DNA from 4 places in the Bacillus sp. 5w2 genome. Region 2 is predicted to be linked to each of the others. Evidence: riboswitches for the same ligand, from Rfam matches in the RefSeq annotation. Region 2 holds a riboswitch; each other region holds the start of a gene.
The links. A riboswitch is a leader RNA that binds a small molecule or an ion and turns the genes downstream of it on or off. The one in region 2 is predicted to bind thiamine pyrophosphate.
Positions count from the first base shown of each region.

Region 1: linked by a shared signal. The riboswitch ahead of tenA (thiaminase II) and the one ahead of thiC (phosphomethylpyrimidine synthase ThiC) in region 2 are both predicted to bind thiamine pyrophosphate.
Region 3: linked by a shared signal. The riboswitch ahead of thiT (energy-coupled thiamine transporter ThiT) and the one ahead of thiC (phosphomethylpyrimidine synthase ThiC) in region 2 are both predicted to bind thiamine pyrophosphate.
Region 4: linked by a shared signal. The riboswitch ahead of tenA (thiaminase II) and the one ahead of thiC (phosphomethylpyrimidine synthase ThiC) in region 2 are both predicted to bind thiamine pyrophosphate.

Region 1 is NZ_JBTIWT010000016.1:52,911-56,118, forward strand. It holds gene pdxR (MocR-like pyridoxine biosynthesis transcription factor PdxR) at 1-490, shown strand, start outside; gene ddlB (D-alanine--D-alanine ligase) at 495-1,409, shown strand; TPP riboswitch at 1,482-1,587, shown strand; gene tenA (thiaminase II) at 1,711-2,400, shown strand; partial or broken gene ACXY7N_RS22355 (N-acetylmuramoyl-L-alanine amidase C-terminal domain-containing protein) at 2,556-2,690, shown strand; gene ACXY7N_RS22360 (DUF3937 family protein) at 2,852-3,115, shown strand.
Region 2 is NZ_JBTIWT010000013.1:131,495-134,702, reverse strand. It holds gene thiC (phosphomethylpyrimidine synthase ThiC) at 8-1,768, opposite strand; TPP riboswitch at 1,881-1,996, opposite strand; gene lldP (L-lactate permease) at 2,068-3,208, opposite strand, start outside.
Region 3 is NZ_JBTIWT010000017.1:74,842-78,049, reverse strand. It holds gene feoB (ferrous iron transport protein B) at 1-501, opposite strand, end outside; gene ACXY7N_RS23260 (FeoA family protein) at 498-725, opposite strand; TPP riboswitch at 920-1,021, shown strand; gene thiT (energy-coupled thiamine transporter ThiT) at 1,108-1,776, shown strand; gene ACXY7N_RS23250 (sensor histidine kinase) at 1,985-3,208, opposite strand, start outside.
Region 4 is NZ_JBTIWT010000018.1:98,830-102,037, forward strand. It holds gene ACXY7N_RS24030 (ABC transporter permease) at 1-612, opposite strand, end outside; gene ACXY7N_RS24035 (ABC transporter ATP-binding protein) at 612-1,361, opposite strand; gene tenA (thiaminase II) at 1,330-2,025, opposite strand; TPP riboswitch at 2,108-2,210, opposite strand; TPP riboswitch at 2,271-2,382, opposite strand; gene ACXY7N_RS24045 (SH3 domain-containing protein) at 2,652-3,208, shown strand, end outside.

The DNA.
Region 1 (3,208 bases), on a different contig from region 2:
TAGTAGCTTTTCAAAGGTACTTTTCCCTGGTTTACGTGTAGGCTGGATCATTGCAGATAAAGAACTGATTCATTATTTAGAGAGTGTAAAAAGAGCAAGAACAATTCACACATCTACTTTAGATCAAGCTGTTCTGTTTCAATATTTACATGAAGGATATTTTGAAAAATATTTAAAAAAGGCAAGATCTGTTTATAAGAAAAAATATGAGTTAGCTGTTAGGGCGTGTAACGAGTACATTCCGTTTCAAAGAATGACCGGTGATGGTGGACTTCATTTATTTATAGAGTTAGAAGAAAAAATTCATGCCCGTACTCTTTTGCAAAAGTGTTATGAGCAGGGGGTTACATTTTCTCCTGGAGATGTTTTTTATTCTAATGGAGAAGGAACGAACACTTTTCGATTAGGATTTTCACGTTTGAAAGAAGAAGAAATTGTTCGGGGAATCAAAATAATCGGTGATACAATAAAAAATGAAATTTGGAGTTGAGGAAATGAGAATTGGCGTTATTATGGGAGGAGTATCCTCTGAAAAACAAGTATCAATTATGACTGGAAATGAAATGATTGCACATTTAGATAAAAGTAAGTATGACATTGTTCCAATTACGTTAAACGAAAAAATGGATTTAATCGAAAAAGCGAAAGACATTGATTTTGCGCTGCTTGCATTACACGGAAAATACGGAGAAGATGGGACTGTTCAAGGAACGCTTGAAAGTTTAGGTATTCCTTATAGCGGGAGCAATATGTTATCTAGCGGTATATGTATGGACAAAAACATTTCGAAAAAGATTTTACGTTATGAAGGAATAGAAACACCAGATTGGATTGAACTTACAAAAATGGAGGATCTAAATCTTGATGAATTAGATAAGTTAGGATTTCCGTTAGTGGTAAAACCAAACTCTGGTGGCTCGAGTGTCGGGGTAAAGATTGTATATGATAAAGACGAATTAATTTCAATGCTGGAAACTGTGTTCGAATGGGATTCTGAAGTAGTAATAGAGAAGTATATAAAAGGTGACGAGATTACATGTTCCATTTTTGATGGAAAACAGTTACCCATCATTTCAATTCGACATGCGGCGGAGTTCTTTGATTACAATGCGAAATATGATGATGCTGGTACTATTGAAGAAGTTATTGAACTTCCAGCTGAATTGAAAGAACGTGTAAACGAAGCGTCACTGGCTTGCTATAAAGCATTAAAATGTAGTGTTTATGCAAGGGTTGATATGATGGTGAAAGACGGTATTCCATATGTAATGGAGGTTAATACATTACCAGGGATGACACAAGCAAGTCTATTACCAAAAAGTGCAGATGCAGCGGGAATTAATTATAGCAAACTATTAGATATGATTATTGAAACTTCATTAAGAGTAAGGGAAGAAGAAGGGTTTTAAGTAGCAGTATCATGAATACTTTTGACAGTAACATGAAGTATGTTATGATGAATACAATACGAAAATTAAATATTTATCCACTAGGGGGGCCTATTATAGGCTGAGATCAAATGGGAATTTGAGACTCTTAGTACCTGATCTGGTTAATGCCAGCGTAGGGAAGTGGGAAAGACATTGCTATTTCATGAATAAATACTGTCAATTTCACTTTCTTTACGCCTGTAAAGAAAGTTTTTTTATTTTACAGATTTAATAATTGTGGGTAAATACTTAAATTTTATACATTATGGGAGGGATTTAAATGAAATTTTCACAATCATTACGTCAAGAAGTAGATTCAATTTGGGAAGCTAGTTTTCATCACCCTTTTGTAAAACAACTTGGTGAAGGAACGTTAGATTTAGCTAGTTTTCGCTATTATGTGCTGCAAGATTCATATTATTTGAGTCATTTTGCTAGAGTACAAACTTTAGGAGCTGCAAAAGCACTGGAATTAGAAACGACAGCTCGTATGGCACATCATGCTCAAAATACATACGAGGCGGAATTATCTTTACATGAGAATTTTGCGAAGAAACTAGGGATAACTCAAGAAGAAAAAGATAGTTTTATCCCTGCTCCAACTGCATACGCTTATACTTCACATATGTATCGTGCTGCGTATGAAGGACATTTAGGCGATATCATTGCAGCAATTTTACCTTGCTATTGGTTGTATTATGAAATTGGTGAGCGTTTAAAAGAGTGTCAGCCAGAAGAACCAATTTATAACGAATGGATTTCTGCTTATGGATCTGATTGGTTCCGTACGCTAGTTGAAGAGCAAATTACAAGATTAGATACTATCGCTGAAAACGTAACAGAGTCTGACCGTAAGCGAATGAAACAGCATTTCATTATTAGCAGTCAATATGAATATTCATTTTGGGAAATGGCTTATACTTTAGAAAAGTGGCCAGTGAATACAGAAGTAAAAGATGTAATCGGATAAAGAATGGAAGTAATGTTATAGATAGGTATGGATAATACCTATCTATATATTTTTTCTTGTCAGATTTGCGTAAAGTCGATAGTGCTGCGGATATAGCAAAATGGCATATCGATAAGTTAGTTAATTTAATTTTCTACGCATTAACTGGATAAACTTCTGCGACTTTTATTTTACAATCAAACTTCGTTACTGCTCCAACTTCAGATGCACAACGTAATGGAATGAAATTCTACCTTGAACGTAAAGATTGGTGGTTTGAAGTTAAACAAGAAAGAAATCGGCTCTGTTAACTGTAACGGAGTTGTTTTTTCTTGCAGGAATTTCTAAATCATTATGGAATGCTGTTAATACAATATGTAAATATGCATATTGTATCTTTTGGAGTTCTTGATGTGTTAAAATTAAATATATAGATGCATAAATGAAAAAGAAGCAAAAGTAGGAATATCCAATGAATTTTGAGAGGTGTTACATGTTTACAAATAAGAAATTAATTCGATTTGGTCTATCGTTGTTTGTATTTTTAGGGATAATTAATTTTACGATTAGTTATTTTCAAACATATCTTGAAACAGCAGCAAATATTAAATGGGTAGTTCCAGAAATTTGGAAAACTATTTTGATAGATGTTCCTCAAGGTATACTTGTTCTTTTAGGCGCAATTGCTTTATATGATTTCACAAAAGAGGTATCACAAAAAGACGCATCAATCTAAGTGCGTCTTTTTTCAATTTTTTTAATTAGCAATTTCATGGAGAGCTTGCTGGAAAAGTAGAATGAAAAGCCCTAATCAGGGCTTTTTTTGTAG
Region 2 (3,208 bases):
TAACGTGTTATTGGTATAAATGACTACCAGTGTCTTTAAATTCTTTCGCTTTCTCTTTCATCCCTTTTTCAATTGCTTCTGTCGTTTCTAAATCATTTTCTTTCGCATAGTCACGAATGTCATGTGAAATTCTCATACTACAAAACTTCGGTCCACACATGGAACAGAAATGAGCCGTCTTCGCGCCTTCTGCTGGTAATGTTTCATCGTGATATTCCATCGCACGTTCAGGATCTAAAGATAAATTAAATTGATCGCGCCAACGGAATTCAAAGCGAGCTTTTGAAAGTGCATCATCACGCTGATGAGCCGTTTTGTGCCCTTTCGCAAGATCAGCTGCATGCGCAGCGATTTTATACGTAATAACCCCCGTACGAACATCATCTTTATTCGGTAAACCTAAATGTTCTTTCGGCGTTACATAACAAAGCATCGCCGTTCCAAACCAGCCAATCATCGCAGCTCCAATCGCTGATGTAATGTGGTCATAACCTGGTGCAATATCTGTCGTTAACGGTCCCAGTGTATAGAACGGCGCGCCCTGACAAATATCAAGCTCTTTCTCCATATTCTCTTTAATTAAATGCATCGGTACATGCCCAGGTCCTTCAATCATCACTTGCACATCATGTTTCCAAGCAATTTTCGTTAATTCACCAAGTGTTTCAAGCTCAGAGAATTGCGCTTCGTCATTTGCATCTGCAATCGAACCTGGACGTAATCCATCTCCAAGAGAGAACGAAACGTCATACTGCTTCATAATTTCACATATCTCTTCAAAATGAGTGTATAAGAAGTTTTCTTTATGATGGAATAAACACCACTGTGCCATAATTGAACCACCGCGTGAAACGATACCTGTCGTACGCTTTGCAGTAATCGGAATGTAACGAAGTAATACGCCAGCGTGAATTGTAAAGTAATCAACGCCTTGCTCCGCTTGCTCAATTAACGTATCACGATACACTTCCCACGTTAAATCTTCTGCAATTCCGTTTACTTTTTCCAGCGCTTGATAGATCGGTACAGTCCCAACTGGTACAGGCGCGTTACGAATAATCCACTCACGTGTCGTATGAATATTTTTACCTGTAGATAAATCCATAATCGTATCTGCACCCCAGCGAGTTGCCCAAGTCATCTTCTCCACTTCTTCTGCAATAGAAGACGATACAGCAGAGTTTCCGATATTTGCATTGACCTTCACGTGGAAGTTACGTCCGATAATCATCGGTTCTGCTTCCGGATGGTTAATATTCGCTGGCAAAATCGCACGGCCTTCCGCAATTTCCTTGCGAACAAACTCAGGCTCTACTCCTTCACGAATCGCAACATATTCCATCTCAGACGTAATGATGCCATTACGCGCATAATGCATTTGCGTAACATTTGCACCTTGCTTCGCTCTAAGCGGCTGGCGATCCATTTGCGGGAAAATAGGTGTATGTTTCGAAGCCACTTTCACACCGTCATCCTCTGGTTTCACCTCGCGCCCTTCATATGCCTCTACATCCCCGCGCTCTAGAATCCAAGAGTGGCGCGGCGTTGGAATTCCTTTTTCTAGCTCCACTTTATACGCAGGATCTGTATAAGGACCGCTCGTATCATATACACGAATTGGCGGATTCGGCATGCCGTTCGTTTCACTTTGTTCAATCTCGCGCATCGGCACTTTCATACCTGCACGTGGTCCATCCACATACACTTTCTTACTTCCTGGTAAACTCGATTTCAATTCAATTTGCTCAGCTGAAACAGACTGTTTCATAACTTTTGTTGCCCCCCTGTACGTGACAAGGACGAGATATGGCCAGCGTATGCCAAAATAAAAAGAGCCAGGTCCATAAAAAAATAAGGACCTGGCTCATAAAGACATCATTATGTAAAGCCGTTAACTTCCCTACGCTGGTACGAGCCAGATCAGGTCCAAAGGGTTAAGAAGTTCACGCGCTTCTCTCTCAGCCTACGCATACGTTAGGCACCCCTAGTTTATCACTGATTTAATTTTCAATACTTTCCCATCATACACGATAATCTGAAAAATGCAAAGTTTATTTCTTTTGTTGTTTATGGAATCATCCACGTTAAATAATATGCCTGTACATACGTCATAATACCAACAATAATTACGAAGAATAAACTATGCTTCAATGTAAATCGGAACAGATCTGATTCTTTCCCAGCAAGTCCAACTGCCGCACAAGCGATCGCAATCGATTGCGGAGAAATCATTTTTCCTGTTACACCGCCCGTTGTATTTGCTGCAACGAGAAGTACTTCAGATACACCGACTTGCTGCGCTGTAATCGCTTGTAAATTCGAGAACAGTGCATTCGCTGACGTATCAGATCCTGTTAAGAACACCCCAATCCAACCTAAGAATGGTGAGAAGAACGGGAATAGTCCACCAGTTCCAGCAAGCGCTAACGCTAATGTAGATGATAAACCAGAATAGTTGGCGATAAATGCGAACCCTAATACGAATCCAATAGATAGAATTGGCATCTTAAGCTCATTTAGCGTTTCTTTAAATGTCGCTACTGCATCTTTGGCACTCATTTTTAAAATAAAGATAGAAATGACACAAGCAATTAAGATTGCTGTTCCCGTTGCTGATAATACATCGAATTTCAAAATTGCCTCGTAAGGCGTCGGTTTATTTACAATTGGTTCTGCTTTCATTACTAAATTGTGCAAGCCTGGAACTTCAAACTTAAACACAAGGCTTTCTAATGCGCCGCCTGGAGCAAATAACGCTTTAAAGAAACTTTGGCTCCAAATAACTACCATGACAGTTAAAATAATGAATGGAGACCATGCTTTTACGACTTTTCCTACTGTTAGTTTCGGCATAGATGTCACCGTCGTTGCCGCAGCTACTTCACTATTTGCTTGCCCCGATTGATAGATTTCTTTCGGCTGCCAAACTTTTAAGAATAGTGATAAACTCACTAAACTTACAAGTGCTGACGTAATATCCGGGAGTTCCGGTCCTAAAAACGTCGCTGTAATGAACTGCGTAATTGCAAATGAACTACCGGCTACAAATAACGCAGGCCATGTTTGTCTTACCCCTTTCAATCCATCCATTAAAAATACGATAAAGAACGGAACAAATAATGATAGAAACGGTAATTGATGTCCAGCCATTTGTCCGATTTTATGTGGATCAATACCTGTTACTTGTCCAGCCACTGTAATCGGAATT
Region 3 (3,208 bases), on a different contig from region 2:
AATGAATGGTTTTTTCTCATTTTTGTCATTTTCTTTAAGAGTAGTAAGCAGTTCTTCACAGCCTTTTCCGCTTCTTGCAACGACAGGAACGACTGTTACACCTAATAGTTCTGATAACCGTTTTACATCAATTACAATGCCTCGTTGCTTTGCCACATCGACCATATTTAATCCAATTGAAACCGGTTTTCCAAATTCAAGTAATTGCAACGTTAAATGCATATTTCGTTCAAACTGCGAGGAATCCACAATATTTAACATATGATGAAATTCGTCTGTTAGTAGAAAATTCGTAACGACACCTTCGTCACGTGAAACTGGATTCAAATCATACACTCCTGGTAAATCAATTAATGTTCCTTGCTTATCTTTTAATTTACCAACCTTTTTTTCTACTGTTACACCACTCCAGTTTCCTACATATTCATAAGAACCAGTAAGTGCATTAAATAATGATGTCTTCCCTGTATTCGGATTCCCTAGCAAAGCTACCTTATTCACGCTAATTCCACCTTTATCATTTTCGCGTCACAATGACGAATACTAATTAACTGTCCACGACACTCCAATGTACAAGGACCTTTAAACATCGCTTTCTGTTTCAAGCGAAGTTCGCTTCCTTCCGCAAGACCGAAAGTAGCTAGTCTACGCTTTAATAACTGATCTAAAGACTGAATACTTTTTACTAACACTTTCTCGCCAATTTTAATATCTACTAAGCTCATAACCTTCCCCCTCAGAAGAGAATGATAATTATTTTCAAAAAAATTATAGCATATTCTATTTCATTTGGACTATATCTTTTCGCTTCATATTTATTAACATTTCAATACAATTATATTTCAATTATTGTCATACTTGATTCATTTGCCATTCTCATCCATTTCGCTTACAATAAACAATAGCAAATAAAGAATCTCGTTATCACAGGGGGAGCCATGCCGCTGAGAGGGAACACTTCGTTCCGACCCTTCGAACCTGTTAGTTAATGCTAACGCAGGGATTGTGCAAACGTCCGAAATACATACCTCTTTTTTATTTACGTATTTCGTATCCTCCTATGATACCTATTCTTTTTTGTACAACTTGGATTTAGGGGGAGACAACATGCGTAACACCAATTTACAAGCGATGATCGAATCTGCCATTCTTGCAGCCTTCGCCTTGGTCATCGACATTTTACCATTATCAATCAAACTTCCAACAGGCGGTTCCATCTCATTCGCTATGATTCCTATTTTTATTATCGCATACCGCTGGGGCTTCAAAATGGCTTTCTTAGGAGGCTTAATTTGGGGATTATTACAAATTGTCGTTGGCGATGCCATTATCGTCACACCAATTCAAGTACTCATTGAATACTTCGTTGCTTTCGCATTCATTGGATTTGCTGGTTTATTCTATCGTCCAATTCAAAAAGCACTTTTAACATCCAATGAAAATAGCGAAGACCAATCCAATTTAGGTAGCCGTAAAGACAAACCTTCTTCAAAACAAAACGAAGGAAAGAAAGTTATTGGTTACATTATTGTTGCTACATTTGTTGGTAGCTTTGCTCGCTACTTCTGTCACTTCATTGCCGGTATTATTTTTTGGGGACAATATGCACCGAAAGGTCAATCAGCTGTGCTATATTCATTAATCGTAAATGGTAGTACAATGATTGGTTCCTATATTCTATGTACCGTTTTACTTATCTTTTTATTTATCACTTCACCACGTTTATTCAAGAGTATCAATGCTTATCGACTAAACTCAAACAAAAAGAGCGCTTAATGAGCGCTCTTTTTTTCATATCGTAATATCAATTAAAAATACAATAAATGCACAAAAGAAAATAAATACCATTATACTTAGCCAATTGCTATGCACGGTTCATCGACTCCTTACATAACCTCATTTTCTAATCAGATTATATCGCTTAAAAATAAAGATTAGGTAAAGATAATATGAAAATAAATTAAAAAAGCGTAGCATGCATCATCTACGCTTTTTTCAATAAGTAGAAATAAAATAATACACCATCTTCTGTATTCTTTACTCCATATTCAACACCGTGTAGTTCTAAAATATTCTTTGAAATGGCAAGCCCAAGACCTGTTCCACCTTGCGAACGCTGGCGAGCTGCATCCACGCGATAAAAACGATCCCAAATTTTATCTAATTGTTCTTCTTCAATGTGAGTACCTTTATTTTCAATACATACTTTTATACGATCTTTTTCATCTATTGTAGAAATAATAATATCTTCTTTATTTGGTGTATAACGTATGGCATTCGTAATGAAGTTCACGATGACTTGTTCAATCCGGCCTTGATTTGCTATCACTTCAAATGGACCTATATTTTTATGAACACGAAGTTCTTTTTTCTCTATTTTTACAGAAAGGTGTTCACATATATCTTCAATTACTGTATCGATATAAAATGAATCCATTTTCATTTTATATGTACCTGACTCAAATTTAGCTAACTCAAGCATATCCAAAATTAACGTATCCATTTTATCTACTTCTCGTTCCATTGCCTGAAAATAGTACTCTTTTTTATGCTCAGCTACTCCATCTTTTAAAATAGAAATACAGCTTTTCATAATGCTCAGCGGTGTTTTTAATTCGTGCGAAACACCAGAAATAAATTCTTTCCGCGTATTTTCTAGCTTTCTTTCCTTTTCAATATCTTGTTCTAGCTGTCCAATATGCGAATGGAGCTTATTGGATAATACATTAATATTTTTCGACAAATCACCAATTTCATCTTTTGAAGTGATCGGTATTTGTTCTGTGAAATCTAAATGCGCTATTTTCTTCGTTGTATCATTTATTTTTAATAACGGTTTTGCGATTTGTTTAGAGTAATAGAACGAAGCGAGAAAAATAAGAACAACTACAAATGCAATGATGTAGATGTAATAATCTTGTACCATTTGTACAGCCTCATCTACAGGCTGTAAGGAAGCCATCGCATATATATATGTTATGGATCCGTCTTTTTCTTTTATCGGTTGCATTAATAATTTATATTTTATATCATTTTTTTCATAGTCCATTGTCTTTGTTGAATACTCTATTGGATTACCCTCTTTTAGTACTACATCCGTTTGAAATTCTTTTATGCTATCCAAAAATAAAGTGTTTTTATAAATTGGATTTACGGGGCCTTTTACATCTGGAAACTGTACTTTCGTAACACGCCCTCCTATGATAGC
Region 4 (3,208 bases), on a different contig from region 2:
ATATCCTAGCCCAGCTTGTGCACCGAGCCATTCACCAATTGCCGCCCCAATCACACTAAGCGGAACTGCAATTTTTAAAGCTGAGAAAAAATAAGGAAGAGCAGATGGTAACTTTAATTTAAGAAAAATATCTTTTTTCGTTGCTCCATACGTAACTAAGAGCTCCTCCCATTCTTTTTTTGTACTACGTAGTCCATCATACGTATTGACCGCAATTGGGAAAAACGTAATTAAAACCGTGACAACAACCTTACTCCAGATCGTATATCCAAACCATAAAACGAAGAGCGGAGCAAGCGCTGTAATCGGAATCGTTTGTGAGGCAACTAATAATGGATAAAATGCTCTCTCCATCCAATTACTCGCATTCATTAATATTGCTAGCCCTACCCCAAGTACGATAGAAATAGCTACCCCTATTAAAACGACGTATAATGTTGCCGGCAAATGAACTGTAAATAATATATCTTTTAGTTGCCATATCTTCATTACAATTGCAGACGGTGACGGTAAAATGTACATCTCATCTACAATTCTTGCGCCTATTTCCCACATGACAAGTAAAACACTAGAAAGTGTAAGGGCAGGTAATAGTTCCTTCAACCGGTTCATCATACGAGTACCTGCCTTTGTAACATACTAAGAAGCTCATCTTTAAGCGCTAACACTTCAGGCTTATACAAATCTTTTCTTGTCCGATTACGATCAAGCGGTACAATCCTCTCGGTTAAAGTAGTTATCGGTTGATTTTCTACAACGAAAATTCGATTAGAAAGAAACAATGCTTCTTCCACATCATGAGTGATAAATAAAATTGTTTTTTTCCACTCTTTCCATTGTTCAAACAGCCATTCTTGCAAAGATGCCTTCGTTAACGCATCCAACGCGCTAAACGGTTCATCTAACAGCAATATCTCCCCGCCTGTTAATAAAGTTCGAATAAAAGATACGCGTTGTCTCATACCACCAGATAAATCTTTCGGATATTTTGTCTCATACCCTTGTAAGCCAAATTTATGTAACAGTTCCTTTGCCTTTATTTGTGCTTCTTTCTTCTGTACACCTTGGCACTCTAGCGGCAGGGCAGCATTCTCAATAATCGTTCTCCATGGCAGGAGCATATCTTTTTGGGGCATATACCCTACAGGATGGCTCTTTGTTTCTGTCAGCTCTATCTGTCCCGTACTTGTTTCTTCTAAACCTGTAATAAGGCGAAATAAAGTACTTTTCCCGCATCCACTCGGTCCGATAATACTTACAAACTCTTTATCTTGTATAGAAGCATTTAATTCATTGATGATTGGTTTCTCATCATAATGAAAAGAAACATTATGAAACTGTAGTATGTTCTTGCTCCTCAAATCCCCACATCTCCTTACGATAGGACATATCCCAGAATAAATATTCAAATCGACTGGAATATAGGAAAATCTCCTCTAATCGATCTAGCTCTTTGTCAGACTTTCCAACTGCCATTTCATTTAATAAATCTATTAACCAAATACAAAGGCTACCGTATTCTTCCGAACTATATCCTTGAATCCACTCACCAAAGAACTCATGATCTCTTGCTCCAGGAATATCGTTTAAACGCTTTCCAATTTCCCAGTAGCTCCACATACATGGAAGAAGTGCTGCTATTAATTCCGCAAGCGTGCCATTTTGAGATACAGACATCATGTAATTTGTATAGGCTAAATTTTTAGCAGATGGTTTTGCAGATTCTATCTCCTCTATAGAAATACCAAGTCTTTTTGCATATTGTTTATGGATTGTCATTTCTCCATTTAATATGCCATCAATTTGTTCAGCAAATTTCCCCATTACTTGTGGATTCGTTGCTTTTACAACACCAATCGCATATAGCTTTGCATAATCTAACAAATATAAATAATCTTGAATAATATAATACTGAAACTTATCTTTTTCTAACGTGCCATCTCCCATACCTACTACAAACGGGTGATTATGACTCATCTCCCAAACTGGTTGTACAGTTTCTAATAATCTATCGCAAAATTTCATTTCTCTATCCCCTTTCAATTTATATATCTAAATAAAAAACCACTTCTAAATAAGAAGTGGTTACAGCAAATAAAATTATAATTTATTCGTTGCTCCACTTCCCTTCGCTAGTATTACCTAGATCAGGTCTGTAAGGGTTAAGGATTATTCCTCTCTCAGCACAACAAGCACCCCTAGTGGTTTCAATATGAAATTTTCAAATAAAAAAGCCCCGTTTCTATACGCAAAGAAACGGGGACTCATTATTAGTGTCCGAATTGCTTCCCTACGCTAGCATAATCTAGATCAGGTAATGAAAAGGATCAAAGGCTTACGGCCTACTCTCAGCTGGCAACACCAGCTCTCCTAGCAAACTATGAAATTATCACTGTCAGTATAACATCGTAATAAGACATCATCAACTATTTTAATTTTCTCAATTGTCAACAAAATAACAGAACTATATAATACTTATATTCTATCTTAGAAATTATTATCCTAATTAATTGGATAAAAAGGAATCATTATCCTCAAAAAATTTATTTTTATATTGATTTCATATTACATTTATGTGAATACACCCACTATATTATATCTTTATACTATAATAAAATTACAACTATACAACTAGAGGAGGTCTCTATTATATGAATATGAAAGCTACTGCTTTAACAGCAACTACTGTCGCAATTGCCTCTTTACTTCCTTCTATGGGAGAAACAAATGTACAAACAGCCAACGCTGAACAATTATCTAATGTGAAAACTGGATATGTAAAAGTCGATCAAGTAGCCTTACATACAAAAGATAACGCAAATAGCTCATCAATTGATACAATCCGCTTTAATACGAAAGTGAACATACTTGAAACAACTAATGGCTGGTATAAAGTATCTGTTAATAATAAAGTAGGTTACGTACAAAAAGATGCTATTCTACTAAAAAACAAACTTCAATCTAATAATCAATACATCGTTAATGCCAATGCATTAAACGTTCGTTCTGAACCTAATTTAGAATCTTCAATTTTAGATGTATTACCAAATGGGAAATTCGTTACCATTCAAGAAGAACAAGGTGATTGGTATAAAATTTTACATAATGGCAAAACAGGTTACGTACAAAAGGCATTCGTGTCTAATGGTTCACAGCCTTTAGTAAAAGGCATCACAGTTCAAAATAATACGAAATACACAGTTGCAAC